4 regions of the Salinicola sp. LHM genome follow, and region 3 is predicted to be linked to each of the others. Evidence: predicted binding sites of a transcription regulator. Region 3 holds the regulator's gene; each other region holds the start of a gene.
What was found. The regulator sigma-54, encoded in region 3, starts transcription at its own class of promoters, with help from an activator protein. The targets are predictions, from matches to a motif close to TGGCACNNNNNTTGCTNT.
Positions count from the first base shown of each region.

Region 1: a site for sigma-54 is predicted at 2,264-2,281, ahead of R5R73_RS05955 (HAD-IIB family hydrolase). Genes of this name have one in related genera too.
Region 2: a site for sigma-54 is predicted at 2,406-2,423, ahead of R5R73_RS18180 (NCS1 family nucleobase:cation symporter-1). Genes of this name have one in related genera too.
Region 4: a site for sigma-54 is predicted at 1,677-1,694, ahead of urtA (urea ABC transporter substrate-binding protein). Genes of this name have one in related genera too.

Region 1 covers NZ_CP140261.1:1,250,198-1,255,101, reverse strand. The annotation lists gene R5R73_RS05960 (glycosyl transferase) at 37-1,257, opposite strand; gene R5R73_RS05955 (HAD-IIB family hydrolase) at 1,321-2,190, opposite strand; gene R5R73_RS05950 (2-dehydro-3-deoxygalactonokinase) at 2,395-3,375, opposite strand; gene R5R73_RS05945 (2-dehydro-3-deoxy-6-phosphogalactonate aldolase) at 3,372-4,058, opposite strand; gene dgoD (galactonate dehydratase) at 4,336-4,904, opposite strand, start outside.
Region 2 covers NZ_CP140261.1:3,985,151-3,990,054, reverse strand. The annotation lists gene R5R73_RS18185 (4-hydroxyproline epimerase) at 1-663, opposite strand, end outside; gene R5R73_RS18180 (NCS1 family nucleobase:cation symporter-1) at 918-2,357, opposite strand; gene R5R73_RS18175 (ureidoglycolate lyase) at 2,776-3,258, shown strand; gene R5R73_RS18170 (sodium:solute symporter family protein) at 3,336-4,826, opposite strand.
Region 3 covers NZ_CP140261.1:1,645,839-1,650,742, reverse strand. The annotation lists gene lptA (lipopolysaccharide transport periplasmic protein LptA) at 1-524, shown strand, start outside; gene lptB (LPS export ABC transporter ATP-binding protein) at 625-1,350, shown strand; gene R5R73_RS07665 (RNA polymerase factor sigma-54) at 1,500-2,933, shown strand; gene hpf (ribosome hibernation-promoting factor, HPF/YfiA family) at 3,065-3,373, shown strand; gene ptsN (PTS IIA-like nitrogen regulatory protein PtsN) at 3,383-3,865, shown strand; gene rapZ (RNase adapter RapZ) at 3,868-4,824, shown strand; gene R5R73_RS07645 (HPr family phosphocarrier protein) at 4,811-4,904, shown strand, end outside.
Region 4 covers NZ_CP140261.1:2,739,308-2,744,211, reverse strand. The annotation lists gene R5R73_RS12560 (acyl-CoA dehydrogenase C-terminal domain-containing protein) at 1-1,296, shown strand, start outside; gene urtA (urea ABC transporter substrate-binding protein) at 1,787-3,100, shown strand; gene urtB (urea ABC transporter permease subunit UrtB) at 3,193-4,827, shown strand; gene urtC (urea ABC transporter permease subunit UrtC) at 4,824-4,904, shown strand, end outside.

The DNA.
Region 1 (4,904 bases), 400 kb from region 3:
CCGCCCGGGCTGCCGTTCGGTCGGCGGCAGCGGCGCCTACACGTCGCCGCTGTTATCCAACTCCACCGCCTCGTAGAGCCGGTCCTGCAGGTCGGGAATGGCGGCCTGCACCCGGTTCCAGCTGGGGATGAACGGCTTGTCGCGGGGTGATTCGAAGAACGCAGCGCCGGCCTGCATGATGTTGTCGGCGAACAGCTCCACCGCTGCCTCCTCGCTGTGGCGGTCGAGCTTGAGCCCGTTCATCGCCGCGTCGTGATCGTAGGCCTCGATCAGATCCAGCGCCACGCGATAGTAGGTCGCCTTGACGGTGCGGAAGCTCTCGACGCTCATCTCCACGCCGAGTGTCGCCAGCTTGCGGTACATCGCCTTGGCGATATCCATGCTCATGCGGTTCAGACCACCCGACGGATCGTCTTCCGACACCGGCTGATGCTTGTGATCGTAGGCATCGGCGATATCGACCTGGCACAGCCGCTTGGTCGAGAAGTTGCGATGCACCTCGGAAAGCACGCCGATTTCCAGCCCCCAGTCGCTGGGAATGCGAATGCCATCGAGCACGTCGGCCCGCATCGAGAACTCACCGGAGATCGGATAACGGAAGCTGTCGAGATAGTCCAGGTAAGGCAGCGGCCCGTAGATCATCTTGAACGCCCGGATTAGCGGCGTGACCATCAACCGCGCCACGCGGCCGTTGAGCTTGCCGGAAGCAATCCGCGAGTAGTAACCCTTGCAGAACTCGTAGTGAAAACGCGGATTGGCCACCGGATAGATCAACCGGGCCAGCAGCCCGCGATCGTAGGTCACGATATCGCAGTCATGCAGCGCAACCGACTCGGCCTTGCCGGACGCGCGCACATAACCGGAGCAGTACCAGACGTTACAGCCTTTACCCGGCTCCTGGGGGGCCAGATTCTCCTGGGCCAGCTCCTGATGCAGGGCCTGAAGACGCGGGCCATCGTTCCACAGGATGCGGTGGTGCTGCGGCAGGCGGGAAAAGAACTCGCGTGCCTTCAGAAACTGCTCGCGATCGGCGCGATCCAGCCCGATGACGATCTCGCTGAGATAAGGCACCTTGCACAGCTCGTCGACGATATGCGAAAGCGCCGGCCCTTCCAGCTCCGAATACAGCGACGGCAGGATCAACCCCATCGGCCGGCTGCGCGAGAACTGCTTGAGATCGGTTTCCAGTGCCTCCACCGAGCGGCGGGTGAGGTTGTGGAAATTGGTAACGATACCGTTCTGATAGAAATCACTCATGAGACACCCTCATCCTGTTGTCGGCTGGCGTCAGTCCTTGACGCCGGTTATCGGGATTATCCATCAATCGTCGGGATCGTTGTCGGCCCACCCCAGCTCCCGGGTTAGCCAATGAGAGACACCTTCCGACCAGCCCGTTGGCCCCTGGGCCTTGGTCCGATAGATCTGCGAGCCTTCCAGCGGCATCGGTTGGCCGTGACTGGCGGCGATGACGACCGCCATGTCGGTGGCTGCCAGCAGCGCCAGATCGTTGGGGCCATCCCCCAGACCGATCGTCCGCGGGCGATAGCCGCGCAACGCCTCGAAGCGCGCCACCAGCCAGTCCGACGCCTGCCCCTTGTCGACCGCGCCCATCACGTGCCAGAAGCGCCCGCCGCGGGTCAGGCGCAGGCCGTCGACACGCAGTGTCTCGTGCAATGCCTGCAGTTTGGCGTCGTCGTCTTCCCACACCAGCGGCTCGCTGCCTTCTCGCGTCATCGCCTGTTCGGCGCCGGCGGCGCTGAGCCCGGTCAGCGCCTGCACCTCGGCCAGATCCATCTCGCCCATGCGCCGAAAATTCAGGCCGTGGCGTTCACGGACCACGTCCAGGCGCCGTCGGATATAGTCGACGTCCATGCTCGGCGTCTTGACCACCAGGCCATCCGGCGAGGCAGGATCGCGATCCAGCCGCGCGTGCTGCCAGGAAGGCGGGAGCCCGATGACGGCACCGTTCTCGGCGATGAAAGGCGTATGTTCGAGCCCCAGCTCCTGGCGTAGCGCCAACAGTTCGGCGCGCGTCTTGCTGGTGGTGGGAATGACCGGAATCGCCTGCTGCTCCAGGCGCGAGAGCCAGGCCGAGGCCGGCTGCCAGTCGTAGGTGTCGTGATCCAGCAGCGACCCATCGAGATCGGTAAACACCAGCAGGGGCGGTTTGTTCAGGGCCGGCTGTGTCATGGCATCACCCGCATCGCTTCACCTCGTCATGTCGTACGCGATCGGCTGCTTGTCAGCAGACGTATAGGTGAAGGTAGCACGGATCATGCCAAACACGACGGCCCGGGATATTCGTGAATATCCCGGGCCGTCGTCATCGCTTTCGTGGTGCCGGAACGCGCAGCTATGCACCATCGCGGTGCGCTGTCGCGTACGGGCGCGCCGTTATCGTCCGGCGTGGCGTGCAGCCACTGCCATGACCCCGGCCAGCGTGGCCCGGTCGCTGTCGACTGCCTCGACACGGATGCCGGCCGCTTCCAGCGCGAGGGTATAGCTCTCGCGCAGCGAATCGGCGCCGACCAGCCGTACGGTATCGAGCCCGGGGCGAGCCTGTCGCATGGCGTGTACCTCTTCCCCGATCAGCACGCCGGAGAGGAAGCTGCCCACCTGCCCCGCTTCGAGCCCGGCATAGAGATGCCGGCTGCGCGCCTCGAACAGCGCATGCATCACGCCGCCGGGACAACCCGCCCGGGAAACGCCCAGCCGGAACGCCGACTCGTCGAACGGCGCCTCGTCGCGGGCCGGCTCCCCCGGCAAGGTATGGAAGCGCACGGCATGGTAGAGCTCGCCGGTCATCACCGTGGTGAACTCGGTCATCCGGCCGCCGTCGAGCCGCGCCCACTTGCTGTGGGTGCCCGGCAGGCAGCAGTCCCCGCTGTCGATACCCGCAAGCGCCAGCGCGCCGAACGCCTGGACCTCTTCGCCGCGCATCACGTCGACGTGCTCTGGCGTCACCTGCTTGACGCCCGGCACGATCCAGACATTATCGAGCCCGGGCGCGGCGACCACGTTGTCCGCCAGGTCGGCGGCCGTGGCCGGCAGTTCCAGTTGCGGCGCCTCGAACCAGCCCCGCGCCGAACCCACCATCCCGGCCAGATAGATCGGGACTGTTTCAGCGCCCGAAGCCGCGCCCTCAGCGCCCGAAGCCGCACCTTCAGCGCCCGAAGCCGCGCCGCCGCCCTGCCGCCAGTCGTCGGTCTGCGAGGCGCAGTAATGCGGAAACTCGCTCTGGCTCAGCGCGCGCAGGCCGGAGGCCGAACGCCGGCTGTCCAGCACCTCGCCGCTGGCCGTATCGACCAGAAACGCCCGGAAATTGCTGGTGCCCCAGTCGATGACGATCAGACGATCAGGGATCTCGCCGCTCATGCATCGGCCTCGCGTTCCTGCTGCTCGGCATAGTGGGCAACCTCGCTCAGCCGCTGCCACTCTTCGACCAGTTCAGCCGCAATCCGTCCCACCTCGTCGGCGCTGCGCCCCGGCTTGTAGAGATTGCTGCCGAAGCCGAAGCCGGCCACGCCATGGGCATGCCACTCGCTCATGTTGCTCTTGTCGATACCGCCGACCGCCAGCACCGGCAAGCCCTTGGGCAGGATCGCGTTGATGGACTTGAAATAGCCCGTCCCCAGATCCGCCGCCGGGAACAGCTTGAGCGCCGTCGCCCCCGCCTTCGCCGCCGCCAGCGCCTCGCTCGGCGTCATGCAGCCGATCATCGGCGCCAGGCCGTGCTCGACGCCGGCCCGGATCACCGCCGGGTCGGTGTTGGGCGTGATCAGCAGCGGCGCCTCGAGCGATGCCAGCCGCTCGGCATGAACCGGATCCAGCACCGTGCCGGCGCCGATCACCACGTCGTCCGGGCAGCGCTTGGCCACGGCAGCGATGCTGTCCCACGCCCGCGGCGAATTGAGCGGAATCTCGATCAGCTTGAAGCCCGACGCCACCAGCGCATCGAACACCGCATCGATCTCCTCCGGCGTGATCCCGCGCAGAATGGCGACCAGCGGCCGCTCGCGCAGCGCCGATTCCAGGGCGAACTTGCGTGTCTCGTTCATTTCTCTCTCCTCGTTTCGGCCGGTCTAAATCGCATGATCGAGCGTAGCCCATAACACTGAACGCTCTGGCGCCAGCCAAGCCGCGCATTTCTGGGTGCTCTGCGTCGGCGAGCGAAGACGGCTGAGCGCCAAGTACGGTGCGCTCGAGAGCCAGCCGAGCGAGCTGAAGCGCAAGGCGCCCGGCGCACAGAACCCGGAGCATATGGGGTATATGTGAGGAGTTCGCGCACCGGGCAACACTGCGACTCACTCGCGCAGGCGGCTATCGAGCGTGCCGTTACCATTCCGCGATCGAACCATCCTCATGCGTCCACACCGGATTCCTCCAGCGATGGCCGACCTTGGAACGCTCCTCGACGAAGGCCTCGTCGATCTCGACGCCCAGCCCCGGCCCCTGCGGGATCGAGCAGTAACCGTCCTCGATCGCCAGGGCATTCTTGTCCACCAGGTAATCGAGCACGTCGTTGTCCCGATTGTAGTGGATGCCCATGCTCTGCTCCTGGATGAAGGCGTTGTGATTGACCGCATCCACGTGCAGCGAGGCGGCCAGGGTCAACGGCCCCAGCGGGCAGTGCGGCGCCAGCGCCACGTCGAAGCAGGAGGCCAGCGTGGCGATCTTCATCCCTTCGCTGATCCCGCCGCAGTGAGAAAGATCGGGCTGGACGATGTCCACCATGCCCTCGACGAGCAGGTCGCGGAACTGGTAGCGGGTGTGCAGCCGCTCCCCCGTGGCGATGGGATACCCCAGGCCGCCGGCGATATGCTTGAGACTCGGCAGGTGTTCCGGCAGCACCGGCTCTTCAACGAACATCGGATGATACGGCTCCAGCTCGCGCAGCAATGCCT
Region 2 (4,904 bases), 1.9 Mb from region 3:
TTTGCCGGTGCTGGTGTCGTCGGCGGCGAACAGCTCGATATGATCGATGTGGCCGCCGTTCTCGCCGGTGATCGCCTGTGCATCCAGCGCCTGACGGATCGCCCAGGTGAAGGCCGTCAGCGCTTCCTCGTTGGCCAGCGTCACCGTCTGGTCATGTTCGCCGACCAGGAAGAACCAGTTGCCGCCCCAGGCGATATCGCCATGCACCACGCCGTAGCCGGGCACCTCCACCGGCACGCGCTGGCGATGGCGGTAGGCCGGCACGTTGCGCACCGTCACCGCGCCGTCTTCGTGCAGCGTGGCGCTGACCGGGCCGACGGTGGTGTCGATCCGGTGATCGCCGGGCTGGATCATCCCGAGATGATGCAGCGACGCCACCAGGCCGATCGTGCCGTGACCGCACATGCCGAGATAGCCGGTGTTGTTGAAGAAGATCACGCCGCAGGTCGCGCCCGGCGTGACGGGCTCGCAGTAGAGCGCCCCGACCAGGACATCGTTGCCCCGCGGTTCGAGCAGGCAGGCGCGCCGCCAGTGATCGTGGGATTCCCTCAGCGCATCGCGCTTCTCGACGAGAGTGTCGCCGGGCAGCGTCGGGAAGCCGGACATGACCAGGCGTGTCGGCTCTCCTCCGGTGTGGGAATCGATGACATGGATGCGCTTCATGCGTATTTCCTCCGATCCGGGTGGCCCCGCAAGACATGGGAAGGCGTCGCGACGAGAAATGTCGCGAATATTGTAGATTTTATACAATCTTCACAGCGCGATGGGAAGCGTACCGCGCGAGAAATGAGGGATGAAACAAAAAATTGTCGGAGCGATTTTTGACGCCGCACAGTGACGGCGATCAAAAAACCGGCACTGGAGAGTGCCGGCAACGGGAGAGAACGCGCGAGGCGTTCAGCAGACAGAGCGGGCGCTTACGAGGCGACGGCCGCTGCGACCGTCGCGCGTCGCATCGCCATGGCATAGAAAGTCGCGCCGAGTGCGCCGCCGATGAAGACCGAGAAGTGCCCCAGGTCGCCCAGCGGCAGGAAGTTGATCACGATGCCGATCAACGATGCAGCGACCACCGCCTTCACCGCGGCCGGATTGAAGCCGTTGCGATACCAGTAGGGGCCGTTGGGATCGACGCTGAACAGGGCGTCGACATCGATCTCGCCCCGGCGGATGCGGTAGTAGTCCATGATCAGGATGCCGTAGAGCGGGCCGATGGCCGCCGCGAGCAGATCGACGGTGTAATGGATGATCTCCGGATTGCTGAACAGATTCCACGGGGTCAGAAAGATCGAGCCGACAGCGGCGATGAAGCCGCCGGTACGGAAGCTGATCTTGCTGGGCGCCATGTTGGAGAAGTCGAACGCCGGCGCGACGAAGTTGGCGACGATATTGATGCCGATGGTGGTGGTAACGAAGGTCGCGGCGCCCAGCACGGCGACGAAGGTATTGTCGAGGCGGGAAACCGTTTCGATCGGATCGTCGATCATCTCGCCGAACACCGGCAGTGTCGCCGACACCATCATCACCGTGGTCGCCGAGAACACCAGGAAATTGACTGGCAGGCCCCAGAAGTTGCCCCGCTTGACGTCGTCGAAGGTGCGCGCATAGCGGGTGAAATCGCCGAAGTTGAGCGTCGGGCCGGCAAAATAGCCGGCGACGATGGCGGCGGCGATCACCATCTGCCACAGCTGCTCGCTAGGTGAGAGCTGGATGTCGCTCAAGGTAAAGCTGATGTTGGACCAGCCCGCCTGCCACACCAGCCAGGCGGCCAGGGCGAACATCACCAGATAGACCGCCGGGCCGCTCCAGTCGATGAAGCGCCGGATCGAATCCATGCCGCGCCAGAACACGATCGCCTGCAGACACCACAGCAGCATGAAGCTGATCCAGCCCAGATAGGAGAGGCCGAGAAAGCTGGGGCCGGCCAGCGATTCCATGTCGGGGAACAGGCGCAGGATCACGATGGTCAGGGCGTTGGAGGCCAGATAGGTCTGAATGCCGTACCACACCACGGCGATCAGGCCGCGGATCATCGCCGGGATGTTCGCTCCCAGCACGCCGAACGAGAGCCGGCAGATCACCGGGAACGGCACCGCGGCTTTCTGACTCGGTCTTGCCATCAGGTTAGCGAAGATCTGCACGATGCAGATACCGATCAACAGCGAGATCAGCACCTGCCAGCCGGCCAGGCCCAGGGCGAACAGGCTGGCGGCGACCACGTAGCCGCCGACGCTGTGCACGTCGGAAAGCCAGAAGGCGAGGATGTTGTACCAGTTCCAGTTCTGCCTGGTTGGCGCGAGATCGGCGTTATAGAGCCGGTCGCTGTACTGGTGGGGCGAGTGGTGCGGTTGCTGTGGCATGGCGGATGCCCTCCGCAGGGTGGTTTGTGATTGTGGTTCCTGTTTTTGTATACAAGATGCGTGCCATATCCGTCATCACAACGAGAAGAGAGAGTCGCAAACGATATGGGAAGGGGTCGCTTCTGGAAAAGACGCCAGCGCTCAAACTTTTAACCCAAAGACCAGCGCATGGCATGGTTCCGGCCAAACCTTGCGCCGGTTCATGAACCGAGTGCGGCGAGCAAGCTTTCGGACCCAATCGGGCTGGAAACGCACAATCGATGTGCGCTTGGATGGCTGAATGCACCATACGAGTGCAGAAAAGAAAAACGGTTTCGTTTTGTATACGATAAAGCGCTAGATTGAAGCGAAGCTAGATTGGAACGAAGCTAGATTGGAACGAAGCTAGATTGAAACGAAGCACCAAGGGGAGAGAGTCATGCTGGAATTGAAGGCCCAGAAGCTGACGCCGGAGGCTTTCGCGCCGTTCGGCGAGGTGATCGACGCACGTGTCAGCGAGTCATTCCCGATCAACGGCGGGCGCACGCAGCGCCATCACGATCTGGCCCGGGTGGAGATCCTGGGCGCCCCTTCGCGGCCGCTGATCAGCGTGTTCGTCAGCCAGCCGGTCACGCTGCCGCTGGAGCTGGAACTGCTCGAACGTCATCCGCTGGGCAGTCAGGCGTTCATGCCGCTGCACGAAGAGCGCTTCGTCGTCGTCGTGGCGCCGCCGGGAGACGACATCGACCCGGACGAGATCCGCGCCTTCGTCACCGACGGCCGCCAGGGCGTCAACTACCGGGCCGGCACCTGGCACGCGATCCATTCGGTGCTGGAACGGGAAGGCGAGTTCCTCGTCGTTGACCGCGCTGGGGCCGACAATCTCGACGAGCGGCCGATGGCAATCCGGGTGGTGGTCTAGAGTGGATCAGCGGGCGCGAGTCGAGAACGACGATGCCCCGCTAGTGCGGGGCATCGAAAGCATCATTTGCAGTTGGCTCAGGCGGTCTTGCCGCTGACGGCCGTCGCCGGGTCTTCCTCCAGCTCCATGCGCTCGCGTTCGTCATCGATGATCTTGAGCGCCTGCTCCGGGGGCACTTTGGAGGCCGGCGTGACCAGGCTGACGACGACGCCCACGACCAGCGCGACCAGCACCGCCGGAATGCTGGGGTTGCCCCAGAACGCCGTCCAGCTGTCCACATTGATCACCGCCAGCGAGGTCGCGGACGCGGCGATCAGCGTGGCGATGGCGCCCTGCCAGTTGTAGCGCGGCCAGAAGCGCCCCAGCACGCCACAGACGAACATCCCCGCCATCACGGTCGCGATCATGCTGGTGATGTAGCTGATGACGTTGTTGGAGGTCAGCGCGAACAGCAGCGCCAGGCCGATGGTGGCGACCAGCGCCAGCCGCGACAGGCCCACGACCTTGCGTGCCGACGGCGTATGGCCGGTGAACAGCACGTAGACGTCGCGCAGCAGGATCGACACGCCGGCAATGGCATCCGAACTCGCGCTGGACATGGTCGCCGACAGCCCCGCGACCAGCAGCAGCAGGCCCAGCCACAGCGGCAGGATTTCCGTCGCCAAAAACGGGAAGGCGAAGTTGCTGTTGTCGAGTCCGGGATTCAGGGCGTGAGTCGCCATGCCGATGATCGCCGGGATGATCGAGAAGAACAGATAGAGGATGCCGGTGATCACGAACGACTTGCGCACCGAGCCGACCGAGTTGCCGGAGTAGATTCGCTGGCGGTAGGAGGGCGTCGCCAGCACACCGACGGCAATGACCGCGGCGAGCGAGATGGCTGGCACCAGGCCGATCTTGTCGATGCCCAGGAAACTGGTGGCCGCGATGTCCATGTTGGCGCCGAGACCGGAGAAACCGCCGACCTCGAACAGCGCGATGATCGCCATCACGATGAAGCCGACGAACAGCACCACCGCCTGCACGGTATCGGTCCAGATCACCGCCATGTAGCCGCCGATCACGCAATAGACACCGAAGCCCAGCGCCACCAGGATGCGCGCGGTGGTCAGGTCGATTCCCGCCATCCACGAGAGGTAGAGCCCGCCGCCGAGAATGTGCGCGCCCAGCCAGCCGATGCAGGCGATATAGATCAGCACGGCAACGATATTGCGCACCCAGCGATTGGCGCCGACGTAGTAGGAAAGTTCCTCGCTCATGGTCATGAAGCGCAAGCGGCGCACCGGGGCGAACCAGAACGCCAGCAGCAGCACGCCGATGGAACCGCCGATGCCGTAGAGCGCACCGGCCCAGCCGTTGGCATAGCCGACCCCGACCGCGCCCATGCTGGAACCGGTGCCGACCATGGTCGCTACCGTCGTGCCGATGGTAAGAAAGATCGGGACGCTACGTCCGCCCAGCAGGAAATCGTCGCCGTTGCTGCGACTGTTGCGGGACACCCACCATCCGAACGCGATCATGACGAGCACGTAGGCGATGAAGGCCCCGAGGAAAACGTGACTGTTCATATTGACCTCTTATAATTGTCGTTCCGGTCGTTGCCGCGACCGGAGCAGTGTTAAACAACCTGGTCCATAGGGTTTTAT
Region 3 (4,904 bases):
AACTCCTGGTGCTTACCGCGCTGGGCTTCACCAGCCTTCCGACCATGGCACTGGAAAGCGATGCCAGCGCGCCGATCGAGATCGCCGCCGATCAGTTCGAGCTCGACGACCGCCAGGGCACTGCCGTCTACACCGGCAATGTCGACATGCAACAAGGCAGCATGAAACTGAAGGCCGCACGCGTGGACATCCAGCGAGCCGACGACGGCCAGGTCAGCCAGGTCACAGCCAAGGGCGGCGGTGGCGAGCGCGCCTATCTCGAACAGCGGCCGGCCCCCGACGAAGCGATCGTCAAGGGCTGGGGCGATACCGTCATCTATCATGCCGCCGAGCGCCGCGTGGAACTGGTCGGCAACGCCGAACTGCATCAGGCCGGCGACACCTTCGATGGCGCCTACGTCGAATACTATCTCGACTCGCGCCGCGTCCAGGCTCGTTCCAGCCAGGACGGCGACGGCAGTGGCGACGGTCGCGTTCGCATGACACTTACGCCGCGCAACGCTTCCGAACAGTCGTCCCAATAGTCATTCCAGTCATGATTCCAGAGAAGATTCGGGCTCTGCTCCCGACCACGCTCACCGGGCCTGAATCGCTCTGCGCCGCGTCGCCACAAGGATCGCATCCATGAAAACGCTAACGGCCGCCAATCTGGCCAAGAGCTACAAGGGACGTCGCGTCGTCCACGATTTCAGTCTGACCCTGCGCCAGGGCAGCATCGTCGGCCTGCTCGGCCCCAACGGCGCAGGCAAGACCACCTCCTTCTACATGATCGTCGGCCTGGTCAAGTCCGATGCCGGCAGCGTTCATATCGATGACCACGACCTCAGCCGTGCACCGATGCATGACCGGGCGCGAGCCGGGATCGGTTATCTGCCGCAGGAAGCCTCGATCTTTCGCAAACTGAGTGTCGCCGACAACATCATGGCCATTCTCGAGACGCGCAAGGATCTGGACCGAGCCGGACGACGCGAACAGCTCGAGCGGCTGCTCGCCGATTTTCACGTCGACCATATTCGCGACAACCTCGGCATGAGCCTGTCCGGCGGCGAACGCCGGCGCGTCGAGATCGCACGCGCGCTGGCCACGGAGCCGGCCTTCGTCCTGCTCGACGAACCCTTCGCCGGCGTCGACCCGATCTCGGTCGGCGATATCAAGAGCATCATCCGCCAGCTCCGCGATCGGGAGATCGGCGTTCTCATCACCGATCACAACGTGCGCGAAACGCTGGACATCTGCGACAACGCCTACATCGTCGGCGACGGACAGATCATCGCCGAGGGCCGCCCGGATGCCATCCTCGACAACCAGCGAGTTCGCGACGTCTATCTTGGTCACGAATTCCGGTTATAATCCGACTTCCCGCCCTATCCTGTTTCTTTCCGGCGGCCAGCCTTGCCTGAGCCGCCTTGGATGGCATGTTTCTTGCATAAATCGTTGCATGTCGTCAGATCAATCAGTAACGTGGCTATTCCCTCGTTGATTATGACGTCCGTTTCGCCATGTCCATGAAGCCTTCGCTGCAACTCAGAGTCGGCACGCAGTTGACCATGACGCCTCAGCTTCAGCAGGCGATTCAACTGCTGCAGCTGTCGACGCTCGACCTGTGCCAGGAGATTCAACAAGCGCTCGAATCCAACCCGATGCTGGAGCTGGAAGAGCAGTACTCGGAGCAGGAGACCTCGGAAGCGCCGGAAGACGACTGGCCCAGCGACATTCCCGAAGAGCTGGCGCTCGACAGCGACTGGAGCGACACCTACCAGGACGCCACCGCTGGATCGCTGGGCAGCAGCAGTGGCAGCGAAGAGGCGCCGGATTTCGACCGCAACGCCGCTGCCACCAGCCTGCACGACCATCTTTTGTGGCAGATGGCGATGGGCGATTTCGACGACCGCGAGCGCGAGCTGGGCGAATGTCTGATCGACGCGATCAATGACGATGGCTACTTCACCGGCTCTCTCGACGAACTGGCCCTCAGCCTCCGCACCCAGCGCGACGATCGCGTGACCACGGCGGACCTCGAACACATGCTGATGCGCCTGCAGCAGTTCGACCCCACCGGCGTCGGCGCCCGCGACCTGCGCGAATGCCTGCTGCTCCAGCTCGGTACGCTGGACACGGAAACCCCGCTGCTGCCACAAGCCAAACGCCTGGTGCGCCAGTTTCTCGAGGCCCTGGCCGGCAACGATCGGCGACTGCTCAAACGCCGACTGCGGCTCGAGGACGACGAACTCGACAGCGTCATCGCGATGATCCGCACGCTCGAACCACGCCCTGGGCAACGCTTCGATACCAGCCGCGACGACTACGTGATTCCCGACCTCGTCGCCACGCCCTCCCCCGACGGCTGGCGCATCGAGCTCAACGCCGAGGCGCTGCCACGTCTGCGCATCCAGCCTGACTACGCGGCCCTGATCAAGCGCGCCGACAAGAGTGACGACAACACCTTCCTGCGCCAGCATCTGCAAGAGGCCCGCTGGCTGCTCAAGAGCCTTTCGAGCCGCAACGACACGCTGCTGCGTGTTGGCCGGGAGATCATGTCGCGCCAGGTCGATTTCCTCGAGCGCGGCGAAGAGGCCATGAAGCCGCTGATACTGGCCGACATCGCCGGCAGCGTCGACATGCACGAGTCGACGATTTCCCGTGTCACGACCCAGAAGTACATCCACACGCCTCGCGGCGTGTTCGAGCTCAAGTACTTCTTCTCGAGCCAGGTCGGCGGTCATCGCGGGGAAGGCGACAGCTATTCGAGCACGGCGATTCGCGCCCGGATCAAGAAGTTCATTGGCGAAGAGCCCCCCAGAAAGCCGCTCTCGGACAGCAAATTGGTCGAATTGCTCGCCCAGTCCGATATCTGCGTTGCCAGACGCACCGTGGCCAAATATCGGGAGGCCATGGGCATTCCCTCGTCCAGTGAACGCAAGCGCCTTTCCTGACGTCCCGACTGTACGGCGAGGCAAAATCGATCCAGGGCTCGCCAAACCGGACGATATCGATCACGATGCCTTTGCAGTGACCTGAAAAGGGTTACAATCAAAAGTGCCATCTGCCGCAACAGGAGTGTGTCATGCAAGTGAACGTTACCGGCCATCATGTCGAGCTGACCGATGCCCTCCGGGACTATGTCGGAGAAAAACTCGTTCGTTTGGAGCGTCACTACGACAATATCACCAATGTTCAGGTCACCCTGAGTGTCGAGAAGGAGCGCCAACAGGCAGCCTGTACCCTGCATGCCGCAGGCGGCGATCTGCACGCCGAAGCCAGCGATACCGACATGTATGCCGCCATCGATTCACTGGCCGACAAACTCGACCGTCAACTGGTCAAACACAAAGAGAAGGCACAAGCCCGCGCCCAAGGCGCCGGCGCCCGTTAACGCCTGATGATGACACTGGAAAGCATTCTGCCCCCCGAACGTACCCTTTACGGGGTCACGGGGGGCAGCAAAAAACGTCTGCTGGAATTCTTCAGCACCTTCATTGCCCAAAACACACCCAGCCTGGACAGCCAGGAAGTCTTCAGCCGCCTGATCGGCCGTGAGCGTCTCGGCAGCACGGGGATCGGCAACGGCGTTGCCATCCCCCATGCACGCAGCCCTCACTGCAAGGGGCCGATCGCGGGGTTCATGCGCCTGAAGGACGCCATCGACTTCGACGCGATCGATGGCGAGCCGGTGGATCTGGTATTCGTGCTGCTGGTACCGGAGGAAGCGGATGACACCCATCTTTCGCTACTGGCCGAGGTCGCCAGCATCATGAATCAGAGCAGCGTCAGGCAACAGCTGCGCCAGGCAAGCACGCAGCAGGCGCTGCACGACGCTCTGATCGATGCCATTCGTCATTACCGTCCCAGCGATAACGGCTACTAGAGATGCAACTCGTCATCATCAGTGGTCGCTCCGGTTCGGGAAAATCGATCGCCCTGCAGGCGCTGGAAGATCTGGGCTACTATGCCATCGACAACCTCCCGGCCAACCTGCTGGCGCCACTGATCGACGAACTGCGCAGCGCCCCGCCCACGCGCCCCAACGTGGCGGTCAGTATCGATGCGCGCAATCTGCCGGAAGCGCTCGAGCGGTTCCCGGTGCTGTTGAACGCAGTCCGTGAACGCGGGATCGACACGCAGGTCGTCTATCTCACCGCCGACGCCAAGATTCTGCTGGAACGCTACTCGGCGACCCGTCGGCGCCACCCGTTGACCCGCGGCAACGACATGACCCTAGCCGAGGCGATCGATCATGAGCAGGACTATCTTGCACCGATTCGCCGCATGTCCGATCTGGTGATCGATACCCAGGGGCTCTCGGTCCACGAGCTGCGTGCACGGATCGGAGAACAGGTTGCCAGGCACACCGGCGGCCGTTTGACGTTGACCTTCGAATCCTTCGGCTTCAAACGCGGCGTGCCGCTGGACGCCGACATGGTATTCGACGCGCGCTGCCTGCCCAATCCGTTCTGGGACCCTGGATTGCGCGCCTATGACGGCCGCGACACACAGATCGTCGAGTTTCTGGAATCCTATCCCGACGTCCACGCCATGGCCGGCGACATCCATGCCTGGCTGGATCGCTGGCTGCCGGCCTACCTGGCCAGTCACCGCAGCTATCTGACGGTGGCGATCGGTTGCACCGGCGGCCAGCACCGTTCGGTCTACCTGATCGAGCGCCTGGCGCGTCACTTCCACCATGAATCCGCCGACATCCGACTTCGCCATCGCGAACTCGGTATCCATACCGCCCTCTCGCAGGATGCCACACCACGAGAGCCGGCGCCGCAGGATGCACCATCAAAAGACGCAGGATCATTCAAGCGCGATGCCGACACGTGAACTTCGCCTGACCAATCGTCGCGGGCTGCATGCCCGTGCCGCCACCAAACTGGTCCAATGCTGCCAACCCTTCGCCGTCC
Region 4 (4,904 bases), 1.1 Mb from region 3:
CACTGCGGCACCGACCTGGGGCTCATCAAGACTCGCGCCGTGCCCGATGGCAGCGGCGGCTATGCCATCACCGGCAGCAAGATCTGGATCACCGGCGGCGAGCATGACCTGACCGAGAATATCGTGCACCTGGTACTGGCCAAGTTGCCGGATGCGCCGGCAGGTGCCAAGGGTATCTCGCTGTTCCTGGTGCCCAAGCGTCGCGTACACGAAGATGGCTCGCTCGGCGAGCCCAACGGTGTGGTTTGCGGTGGGCTCGAGCACAAGATGGGGATCAAGGGCAGCGCCACCTGTGTCATGCATTTCGAAGAGGCCAGAGGCATCCTGATCGGCGAGCCGCACCAAGGGCTGGCGACCATGTTCACCATGATGAACTACGAGCGGCTCTCGATCGGACTCCAGGGGCTGGGGTTGGGCGACGTCGCCTATCAGGGCGCGATGGCGTTCGCCCGCGAGCGGCGCCAGAGTCGGGCGCCCGGCGGCGCTGCCGAGCCGGACCAGACTGCCGATCCGATTCTCGTCCACCCCGACGTGCGACGCATGGCGCTCGACGCCCGCGCCTGGAATGAAGGAGGCCGACTGTTCGCGGCGTTCGTGGCAAGCGAGCTCGACCGGGCCAAGTACCATCCCGATGCTGAGGTGCGTGACGCGTCGGCGGACCTGGTTGCGTTATTGACCCCGGTAGCCAAGGCGTTCCTCACCGATCGCGGCTTCGCGGCCACGGTGGAGGCGCAGCAGCTCTATGGCGGCAATGGCTACTGCGTCGAATGGGGCGCGGAACAGTACGTGCGCGATGCCCGTATCGCGATGATCTACGAAGGCACCAACGGCATCCAGGCGATGGATCTGGTCGGGCGCAAGTTGACGCGCAATCGGGGAGCATACGTGAAGCGCCTCGTCGAGCGGGTGCGGGAAGACCTCGGCGGCGGCGATGATATCGAGCCGGCGCTGCGGCCGTTCCGGGAGGCGGCGATGCGTGAACTGGAAAGGCTCGAGCGGGTCAGTGCCACGTTGATCGAGGCCGCCGGGAAGGAACCGGCTGCCGCGGGGGCGGCGGCCCACGATTACCTGCATCTGCTGGGCCACGCTCTCTATGCCTGGATGTGGTTCAAGGCCGCCCGCGCGGCAAATCGCGGTCTGTCCGGAAACGGCCCGGCCGGGAAAGACTTCTACCAGGCGAAGCTGGTCGTGGGGCGGCACTTCCTGGAGCGCCAGCTGCCGCGGAGCGAGTCTCTGGAGCGTCAGATCGCTGCCGGCCCGGAAGGGTTGATGGCACTGGATCGGCACCTGTTCTAATTCTGCCTCTGCCGATTGTCTCGGCCCCGTCGGGCCCCAGTCCCATCGACTCCTGGGCCATGCGGCGCGCATCGGGCGTCGCCTCTTCGTTTCTTATCGCCTCTTCGTTTCTTATCGCCGTGTCGGTTCGAGAACGTTTCGAGCCGACCTCGGCGGCCTGCCGGGTTGTTCATGCACTCTCATGAAGCGCCAGCCATGATGGCGCTGTCTTTTTGTTCAAAAATGGTGCGGCGACCGCGCGGCATCGGCGGTTCATGCACCATTAACGACAATCCTGTGGTGCCCAGGGAATTTTGTTTGCACCAAATTCTTGCCCATTGATGGAATTTACCGCGCTTTTCTCTCTTTTTTGTATACAAGAATGGCGAGGAAGACGATCAAGGCACGGAAAATGCATAGGGTTCTCGGATCGATAGCCGCGCCTGGTGCGCGAATATCCATGATCGCCAGGCCGATCACCAAGGGTCATGACCACGACCAGGAGAATCCGATGACAACAACCTCCCTTCGCAAGTTGATTGCCACTTCCGGGCTGACGCTGGGCCTTGCCGGCTTCGGTAACGTCGCCCTTGCCCAGGCGCAGGACGAAGGCCCGATCCGTGTCGGCATTCTGCATTCGCTTTCAGGCACCATGGCCATCAGCGAGTCGACGCTCAAGGACGAAATGCTGATGCTGATCGACAAGCAGAACGACGCCGGCGGTCTGCTCGGTCGCCAGCTAGAGCCGGTGGTGATGGACCCGGCATCGGACTGGTCGCTCTACGCCGAACAGGCTCGCGACATGCTGACCGGCGACGATCGCGTCGACGTCATCTTCGGCAACTGGACCTCGGCCTCTCGCAAGGCGGTGCTGCCGGTGGTCGAGGAGCTCAACGGGCTGCTGTTCTACCCGGTGCAGTACGAAGGCGAGGAGTCCTCGGAGAATATCTTCTACACCGGCGCCGCGCCCAATCAGCAGGCGATCCCGGCCGTCGACTACCTGATGAGCCAGGGCGTCGAGCGTTGGGCGCTGCTGGGCACCGATTACGTCTACCCGCGCACCACCAACAAGATTCTCGAAGCCTATCTCAAGGCCAACGGCGTCGCCGGCGACGACATCATGATCAACTACACGCCGTTCGGTTTCAGCGACTGGCAGTCGATCGTCTCGCAGGTCAAAGATTTCGGCAGCCAGGGCAAGAAGACCGCCGTCGTCTCGACCATCAACGGCGATGCCAACGTGCCGTTCTACAACGAACTCGCCAACCAGGGCATTTCGGCGGGCGACATTCCCGTTGTCGCGTTCTCGGTGGGCGAGCAGGAGCTGACCGGTATCGATACCGCACCGCTGGTCGGGCACATGGCGGCGTGGAACTACTTCATGAGCGTCGACAGCGACGCCAACTATGACTTCATCGACGACTGGGTCGCCTACACCGGCAATGACGAAGCGGTGACCAACGATCCGATGGAGGCGCATTACATCGGCTTCAACATGTGGGCCCAGGCAGTCAAGAAGGCCGGGACCACTGATGTCGACGCGGTCAAGGATTCGATCATCGGCGTGACCGTGCCCAATCTCTCGGGCGGCGCTTCCACCATGATGCCCAACCACCACATCACCAAGCCGGTGATGATCGGCGAGATCCAGGACGATGGGCAGTTCAGCGTGGTCTGGCAGACGCCGACGACGGTTGCCGGCGATGCCTGGTCGGACTACCTGCCGGACTCCAAGAACCTGATCAGCGACTGGAGAGCACCGCTGCGCTGCGGCAAGCTCGACGTCGAGTCGATGACCTGCGAAGACGGCCCGGGCGCCGAATGAAGCCAGGCCGCCGGCGCTCGAACGGGCGCCGGCGGCATCGAGCAGAACCTGGGGCGGACACCGCACCGAAAGGGCGGTGTCGAGGAACGAACATGATCAAGACTCAACACTTGGCAGGCCGTTGTCTGACGCGCCTGCTGATGCATTCCGTGCTGCTGTGCCTGCTGATGGCATGGGGCCTTTCCGTCAGCCAGACGGCGGCGGCCGCTGTCAGTGATGCGCAGGCCCGAGCGCTGCTGGAAGCGCTCGACACGCGCAGCTTCCAGGCCAAGGGCGACGCCGCCCAGGCGATCGCCGAGAGCGGCGCCGAGCAGAAGACGCGCTGGCTGCAGGCACTGCTCGACGGCCGCCTGGGCAAGGAGCGTCGCGGCGAGCGTTTCTACATCATCACCGATGACAGCGGCCGCGAGTGGCCGATCATCGATGCCATCACGTTCGAGGACGCCGGTACCGGCACACGACGCACGGTCGAGGCGTTCAAGATCAACAACGATCTGCGCACCCGTATCCAGGGGCTGCTGGCCTCGCTCTCCCTGAGCGCCGGCGACGAGGCTTCTCGGCTGGCGGCCGCCGGGCGTATGATCGGCGAAGTCACGGCCGACAACGCCGATAGCGTTCGCGCCATGCGCGACGACGAGGAGAGCCAATCCGTTCGCGGCCAGCTCGATGTCGCGCTGGCGCTCTACGATGTCCAGCAAGGCGATATCGACGCGCTCGACACCCTGCGCGGCAATCTCGATACGCGGGTGCGCAACACGTTGACCCCGATCGCCGCCGGTGATTCCGAGCTCGCCGCCGAGGCGCAGTCGGTCCTTGGCGGCATCGAGAGCAAGCGCGCCTGGTACGACCGTGCACAGACGCTGTTCTTCGGCCTCAGTGCCGGTTCGATTCTGGTGCTGGCGGCGATCGGTCTGGCGATCACCTTTGGCGTCATGGGCGTGATCAACATGGCCCATGGCGAGCTGATCATGATCGGCGCCTATACCACCTGGATGATCCAGCAGGCACTACCGGGGCAGCCGGGACTGGCGCTGGCGCTGGCCATTCCCGGCGGCTTCCTGGTTGCCGGTGCGTTCGGGGTGGTGATTGAACGCACCGTGATCCGCTTCCTGAAAGGCCGTCCGCTGGAGACGCTGCTGGCCACCTTCGGCCTCAGCCTGATCCTGCAGCAGCTGGTGCGCAGCGTGTTCTCGCCGCTCAATCGTCGCGTCACCTCGCCGGACTGGCTGCAAGGGGCGTGGCAGATCAACGAGGCGCTGTCGTTGACCCTCAACCGGCTGGCGGTGCTGCTGTTCTGCCTGGTGGTCTTTGCCGGCCTGTGGGCGCTGATGCGCTATACCCGGCTGGGGCTGGAGGTGCGTGCGGTAACCCAGAACCGGGCGATGGCCCGCGCCATGGGCGTACGTGCCACCCGTGTCGACATGCTGACGTTCGGGCTGGGCGCTGGCGTCGCCGGGCTGGCGGGGGTCGCCCTGTCCCAGTTGACCAACGTCGGCCCCAACCTGGGGCAGGGCTATATCGTCGACTCCTTCCTGGTCGTGGTCTTCGGCGGGGTCGGCAACCTGTGGGGAACGCTGGTGGCCGGCATGTCGCTCGGCGTGATCAATCAGGTGCTGCAGCCCTGGGTCGGCGCGGTACTGGCCAAGATCATCGTGCTGGTCGGCGTGATCCTGTTCATCCAGAAGCGCCCGCAGGGCATCTTTGCACCCAAGGGGCGGACCTCATGACGACCCAAACCTTATTGCACGAACGTGATCGGTCGCGTCAGGCGTTCCTTTCCCGCTCGACGCTGTTGACCAGCCTG